DNA from 3 places in the Pseudomonas triclosanedens genome. Region 1 is predicted to be linked to each of the others. Evidence: riboswitches for the same ligand, from Rfam matches in the RefSeq annotation. Region 1 holds a riboswitch; each other region holds the start of a gene.
What was found. Region 1 has a riboswitch for cobalamin ahead of cobG (precorrin-3B synthase). Riboswitches for the same ligand answer to the same signal wherever they lie in the genome.
Positions count from the first base shown of each region.

Region 2: linked by a shared signal. The riboswitch ahead of OU419_RS07320 (TonB-dependent receptor plug domain-containing protein) and the one ahead of cobG (precorrin-3B synthase) in region 1 are both predicted to bind cobalamin.
Region 3: linked by a shared signal. The riboswitch ahead of btuB (TonB-dependent vitamin B12 receptor) and the one ahead of cobG (precorrin-3B synthase) in region 1 are both predicted to bind cobalamin.

Region 1 covers NZ_CP113432.1:736,290-738,548, reverse strand. The annotation lists gene cbiE (precorrin-6y C5,15-methyltransferase (decarboxylating) subunit CbiE) at 1-833, opposite strand, end outside; cobalamin riboswitch at 901-1,147, shown strand; gene cobG (precorrin-3B synthase) at 1,234-2,259, shown strand, end outside.
Region 2 covers NZ_CP113432.1:1,551,539-1,553,797, reverse strand. The annotation lists gene OU419_RS07320 (TonB-dependent receptor plug domain-containing protein) at 1-1,145, opposite strand, end outside; cobalamin riboswitch at 1,240-1,446, opposite strand; gene OU419_RS07315 (VOC family protein) at 1,550-1,978, opposite strand; gene OU419_RS07310 (class I SAM-dependent methyltransferase) at 2,039-2,259, opposite strand, start outside.
Region 3 covers NZ_CP113432.1:1,739,828-1,742,086, forward strand. The annotation lists gene OU419_RS08240 (FUSC family protein) at 1-697, shown strand, start outside; cobalamin riboswitch at 720-945, shown strand; gene btuB (TonB-dependent vitamin B12 receptor) at 1,060-2,259, shown strand, end outside.

The DNA of each region.
Region 1 (2,259 bases):
ATAGCCAGTGTCCGGCAGGTTGGGTGCGCGCGCATCCATTCGATGCCGATCGAGCCGCAGCCGGCGCCGACGTCCCACAGCAGCTCCCCCGGCATCGGCGCCAGCCGCGCCAGGGTCACCGCACGCACGTCGCGCTTGGTCAGTTGCCCATCGTGGCGATAGCAGCCGTCTGCCAGGCCGGTAGTCAACGGCAGGCGGCGTGCGCCCTCGCCTGCCACGCAGTCCAGCGCGAGCAGGTTGAGCGCGGCGGTTTCCGCCTGTACCCAGTCGGCGGCGAGCCCGTCGATGCGTCGCTCGGCCTCGCCGCCCAGATGCTCCAGCACACTGATGCGGCTGGCGCCGAAGCCTCGCTCGCGCAGCAATGCCGCTACCGCCGCCGGGCTCGTGCCATCGTTGCTCAACACCAGCAGCTTCGCGCCATGCCGCAGGTGCGCGTTGAGCGCCGCCAGCGGTCGCGCCACCAGCGACAGCAAGGTGCAGTCCTGTAGCGCCCAGCCCAGCCGAGCGGCGGCCAGCGAGGCGGACGAGGGCGCTGGCAAAACGCGCATTTCGCTGCTGGGCAATTGCCGGGCGAGGCTGGCGCCGACACCGAACAGCATCGGGTCTCCGCTGGCCAGCACGCAGGTCGACTGGCCACGGCGGCGCAGCACCGGCTCCAGGCTGAAGGGGCTGGGCCAGGCCCGGCGATTGGCGCGCACGCAGGGCGGCAGCAGCTCCAGTTGGCGCGGCGCGCCGATCACTTCGACGGCGTCGAGCAATGCGCGGCGCGCTGCCTTGCCGAGGCCGGCATAACCGTCCTCGCCGATGCCGACGATGATCAGCCAGGGCGTCATGGGTACTCCTCAGGGGTACGACGGGCGATCCGACGGGGAGGCTTTTCCAGCCGTCGGGCAAAGCAGGCATAATACCCGCATCGTCGGTGCCCGCAGGATGCTTCGCAAGTGACAGAGCGATGCTTCCGACCGGGCCGAAGAGGGAACACGGATCAACCGTGGCTGCCCCCGCAACTGTATGCAGCGAGTCCGCGCAGTCCCGAACGTCTGAAACCTGGAGTTTCCGGCATTCGGTTTGGCCACTGGGTAACCGGGAAGGCCGCGTCGGATGCCGACCTGCCAGCCAGGAGACCTGCCGACGAGACCAGTCGCGTGTGCGCACATCGAGCGGGGTGTCTTGATGTCGTGAAGTCCCTTTCGGGGGGCTCGCAGGTCACCGCGACCCAGCCCTGGTGACCCCGTGAGCGAATCGACCTCCCTGTCCGTCCGTCCTTCGGCCTGCCCTGGCCTGCTGCGCATCGTGGCCTCCCGCGATGGCGGCATCTGCCGTATCAAGCTGCCCTGTGGACAACTCGATGCCCGCGCAGCCCGCGCCATTGCCGAGGCCGCCGAACGCCATGCCGACGGTGTGCTGGAAGCGACCAACCGCGCCAACCTGCAGATTCGCGGCGTGCATGCCGGCGCCGAGCGCTCGCTGAGCGCCGACCTGCTGGCTGCCGGCCTCGGCCCGCGCGAGCTGGCGGCCGACGACGTGCGCAACCTGCTGGTCAGCCCCGCCATCGGCCTGGACATCGCCACGCGCTTCGACGCCGGGCCGCTGGCCCGCCAGTTGCTCGACCTGCTGGAGCGCACACCGCGCTTCCACGGCCTGTCACCCAAGTTCGGTGTGCAACTGGATGGTGGCGAGTCCCTGGCGATGCTGGAGCATCCCAACGATATCTGGCTGTCGGCCATGTCCGCCGACGAAGCCCCGCAGCTCGCCTTCGGCGTGGCCGGCTGCCCACCCCGCCATGCCCGGGACTGCCCGCCCCTGGCCGCGGTTCCCGCCGCGCAGGCTCCACTGCTGGTGGAAACCTTGCTGCATCTGTTCCTCGATCTCGCCGGAGACGGCCAAACGCGCATGCGCCACCTGCGCGAGATGCTCGGCGACGAAACTCTGCTGGAGCGCCTGCGCCAGCGCCTGCCGTTCCCACTGTGCCAGGGCACGGCTGTGGATAACTGGCGACGCCCGGCGACGCCGGCCTTCGCGCACCTCGGCATCCGGCCCCAGCGCCAGCCGGGGCGCGCTCTGGTCGGCGCCGGCTTTGTCCTCGGTCGTCTCGACAGCGCCACCTTGCTCGGCCTCGCCGACCTGGCGGAGCGTTTCAGCGGTGGGCAGTTGCGCCTGACGCCGTGGCAGAGCCTGATCCTGCCCGATGTCGCCCAGATCGATGCCGCCGTGGTGCTGGGCGCGCTGGGTAATCTCGGCCTGCTGATCGACGCTGCC
Region 2 (2,259 bases), 820 kb from region 1:
GATTCGGCCTTGTCGTTGTCGATGATCAGCACATCGTCCTGGCCCTTGTACCACTGGTTGTCGTTGCCGAAGACCAACTCGTGGCCGCCAGCCAGACGAGCCTTGCCCTCCAGTTGCGCACCCCAGTCGGTGAAGCCCCAGTAGTCGTTGTGGTTGAGCGTCCGGGTGCCGCCACCTTCGAGGTTGTAGACGCGGGTATAGCGGGTATCCCAGTCGTTGATGTGGGTCTTGGCGAACCAGCTGAAGTCCTCGCCCAGGCTCTGCTGGAAGGTGGCGGTGGCGATCTGCTGGACACGGTCGTTGGTGGTATGGCGGTTGGACGTCGGACGGGCGAAGTCCAGGTCAGCGTCGGCGTACTGGTAGAACAGCTCCAGGCGCGAGGCGTCGCCAAGAGCCTGGACGGCCTTGCCGCCGAACACGTTGACGTTGTAGGAGCGGCGCTTGTCGCTGACCGTGTCGGTCATGTCGCGGTCGCGGAACGGCTGGTAGCCATCGGAGCGGTTATGGCTGACGTAGGCCATCAGGCCGAGGTCGCCCAGGCCGTTCTGCACGACTTTCTCCACGCGGGTGTCGCCGCTGCGGCCCTTGAAGGTGTCCAGGCCGAGGTTCACCTCGCCGGCGGTCTGGCGGCTGTGCGCGCTGCGGGTGACGATGTTGATCACCCCGGATACAGCCTGGGTGCCGAACAGCAGGCCCTGGCCACCCTTGAGCACTTCGATGCGTTCCACCGCGGTGGTCGGCAGGGTGTCGAGGTAGATGCCGCCGTACAGGCGATTGTTCAGGCGCACACCGTCCAGCAGGATCAGCGTGTCGTCGTTGCGCCCGCCGAGCAGCGAGTAGGTGCCGTAGTCGAACGGGCCGTTCTTCGGCACCACGAAGAGCCCTGGCACGTACATCTGCAGGACGCGGGTGATGTCGGCGCTGGGGCCGGCGCGCTCGATCTGCTGGCGATCGACGACCTCCAGCTTGCTGCCGTAGAGCGCCATGTCGGCGACGGTGGTGGACTCCACCGAAGGCGCGCTGACGATCTCGTCGGCAAGGCTCAGCGGCGCCGCGTCCAGCGCGGGGCTGAGGCACAGGCAGGCCAGGGATAACGAAGGAGTCCAGCGCGAAGCGCGCAGGGAATCGGGGAAAGGGAAGTGCAAGGTGATCGCCTCGAAATGGATATTTCGCAGGCGGCGCAGCGACACCCGGAACGAGCGTGCCCCGGGAACCGGCTCACGCCCGCCCACCGCGGGTTTGCCAAACTCGTTCCGGGCCGGTCTCCGGGCTTGCGAGGGTCCTGGGGCATCCGCCTTCCCATGCCGTGGCACAGTGGCTCGATGGATGCTCCGCTCGCTTACCGTTGCGGGGGCAGCGCCGGACTGATCGCACGAGGGCGACGCACCGGCTTCCCGTTTCACCCTGCGCACGGCGGCGTAGGGCACCTGAAACGTCGGAAATATGAACACTCGGGGCGGGAAAGCGTCAAGGTCGCGGCTTGCCGCCGGGCAGGCCGAGGGCGGGCGGCACCCTTGGCGCGCCGGCTACGGATGTGTTTCGAAACCTGTCAGTGCCAGGGGTCGTAGGTGCCGAAGCTCCAGATATGGCCTTCCGGGTCACGACAGGTGAAACCCTGGCCGCCGTAGTCCTCGTCCTTGATGTCGATGACGATCTGGGCGCCACCAGCCACCGCCGCGCGGTACAGCACCTCGGCATCCTTCACCACCACGTAGATGCTCTGGGTGCAGCCGCCAACCTCGTCGGGCTGGCGCATCAGGCGGCCGTATTCGTTGTCATGCAGCGAGCCGAGCATCACCAGCCCGCTGCCATCCTCCAGCACAAGCTGCGCATGGGCGATGCCGCCATGCTCGTCGGCCACCACCAGTTGCCGCTGGAAGCCGAAGGTAGCGCACAGCCAGTCGATGGCACGGGGCGCATCGCGGTAGCGCAGACAGGGAATGATGCTGGGGCGGACAGCGGCAACGGGCGTGGGCATGGCGATCTCCGGCACGGAACGGCAGCGATGCTTCCAGCATAGCCAGCCACGCCCGGCCGCTCAGCGCTGCGCGGCGACCAGCAGCAGCATCGGCCGCTCGCGCTCCTCGGCCAGCGCCGGGTCGGCCTGCACCTGCGAGGCGCTCGGCCCCCAATCCTCCACATGACGCAGGCTCAGGCCGGCGCCCAGCAGCGCGTTGAGTACGCTGCCGAGGGTGCGGTGGTACTTGAGCACGTCGGTAGCCAGCCAGTCGGTGCGGCGCTCGCCTTCTTCCTGGTAGT
Region 3 (2,259 bases), 1.0 Mb from region 1:
GACACGGCCAACCATCGCCGCGATGGCCTCGGCCTTCTGCATCTTCTTCGTGAAGAACGTGGGGCCGAGCAATCAGATGGTCTATGACCTGGACCACTTCCTCAATTCGGCGTTGGCGACGGTGCTGGGCGTGGGGTTCGCGGTGCTGGTGTTCAACCTGGTGGAGCTGCGGCCAGGGCGGCGCCACTATCGCCGGGTGCTCGGTGCGCTGTTGGCCGACCTGGCACGGCTGACCCGTGGGCCGCTGCCCAGGCTGGAGGCCTGGTTCGATGGGCGCAGTGCCGACCGTCTGCTGCGTCTGGTGCAATACCAGGACAGCCTGCCGCAGGAACGCCGTGCCCAGTGGCGGGGCGGGCTGTTCGGTCTGGCGCTGGCGGATGAAGTGTTATTCCTGCGCGATAGCCTGGGTAGCGCACGCGGGCCGCTGCGGCGAGCGCGGGACGCCTATCTGGCGCGGTTGCGGCAGTTGCTGCTCGACGGCGGGCCGCGTAGTGGCCGGCAGCACGCGCTGGATGAGGTCGAGGACGCCCTGTTGATGGCGCTGCAGGACAATCGCTGGCTGTTGGAAGGCCAGCGCCGACAGGCACGGGCCGCTGTCGGCCAGTTGCGTTCGATCTGGCTGCGCTGGTGCCAGGAGGCAACGGCGTTCGCGCCGGCACGCTTTTTCACCCAGGGGGTGACAGGTCGCCGCAATTGACCGTGGCTGGCGACAGCCACTAAGCTGCGCGCCTGCTTCAGGTGCCCCCGGTGCAAGTCGGGGGTGAAACAGGGAAGCCGGTGAATTCGACCCCGCCGGGTCGAACATTCCGGCGCTGCCCCCGCAACGGTAAGCGAGCATCGAGCCGCATTTCGCCACTGTGCCGCAGGCATGGGAAGGCGCGGCTCCGGGAGTCTGCCAAGGCTCCACTCGCAAGCCCGGAGACCGGCCTGCTGCACGCATGGCATCGCGGGAGGCGCTGTCGCTCGCTCTGGCCGGCCTCCGTGCCCCGGGGCGTTTCCGTCCTCCGCCTGCCTTTACTGGTCAGAGCCGCGCGGGTGAGAGCGGCGGAGTGAGTACACGTGAAGCATTTTCTTCTATGGCCGACAGCCCTGGCGCTGGGCGGCTTTTCCTGCATCGGCCAGGCGGCTCCCGGCGAGCCGCTGGCGCTCGACGATCAACTGATTACCGCCACCCGCACCGAACGCCGCACCGAGCAGGCGCTCGCTTCGGTCAGCGTGCTGGACCGCGCCGACATCGAGCGCAGCCAGGCGCAATCGGTTCCCGACCTGCTGCGCCGGCTGCCGGGTATTTCCCTGGCCAGCAATGGCGGCCCCGGCAAGGCCACCAGCCTCTATCTGCGTGGCAGCGAATCCGACCATGTGCTGGTGCTGATCGATGGCGTCAAGGCCGGCTCGGTGTCCTCTGGCGGCGCGTCGTTCCAGGATCTGCCGGTGGAGCTGATCGAACGTATCGAGGTGGTGCGCGGGCCGCGCTCCAGTCTTTACGGCTCCGAGGCCATCGGCGGGGTCATCCAGATTTTCACGCGCAAGGGCGCGCAGGCAGGGTTCAGCCCCTGGGCTTACGCCGGCGCCGGTAGCCAGCGTACTTATCAAGGCGGCGCGGGCGTTTCCGCCGGCGATGGGCGCGGCTGGTTCAGTCTCGGCGTTTCCAGCCTGGACACCGCCGGCATCGACGCCAAGGCCAACGGCGCCAGCGGCCATGAGCCGGACCGCGACGGTTACCGCAACCTTTCCGGCTCGTTGCGTGCCGGCTATCGCTTCGGCAACGGCCTGGAGCTGGATGGCAGCCTGCTGCAAACCGATTCGCACAATGACTTCGACACCGTGAACAGCCGCCGTACCCAAGGCTTCGATGCCTACAACGACGGCGTGCTGCGGGTGATCGGCGGCAATGCGCGTTTCGCTCCGCTGGAGCCCTGGCGGGTGACGCTGTCCGCCGGGCGCAGCGAGGACAAGTCCGATGCCTACCAGGATGGCGCTTTCTACTCGCGCTTCGACAGCCGCCGGGATACGGCGTCCTGGCAGAACGATATCGACTTCGCGCCGGGCCACACGCTGACCCTGGGCTACGACTGGCAGCAGGACGAACTGAGCAGCTCAACCGACTATGCGGTGAGCTCCCGCGACAACCGCGGCTCCTTCGCCCAGTACCTGGGCAGCGCCGGCCGCCACGACTGGCAACTGAGCCTGCGCCACGACGATAACCAGCAGTTCGGCAGCCGCAACACCGGCAACCTGGCCTGGGGGTATGCGCTGAGC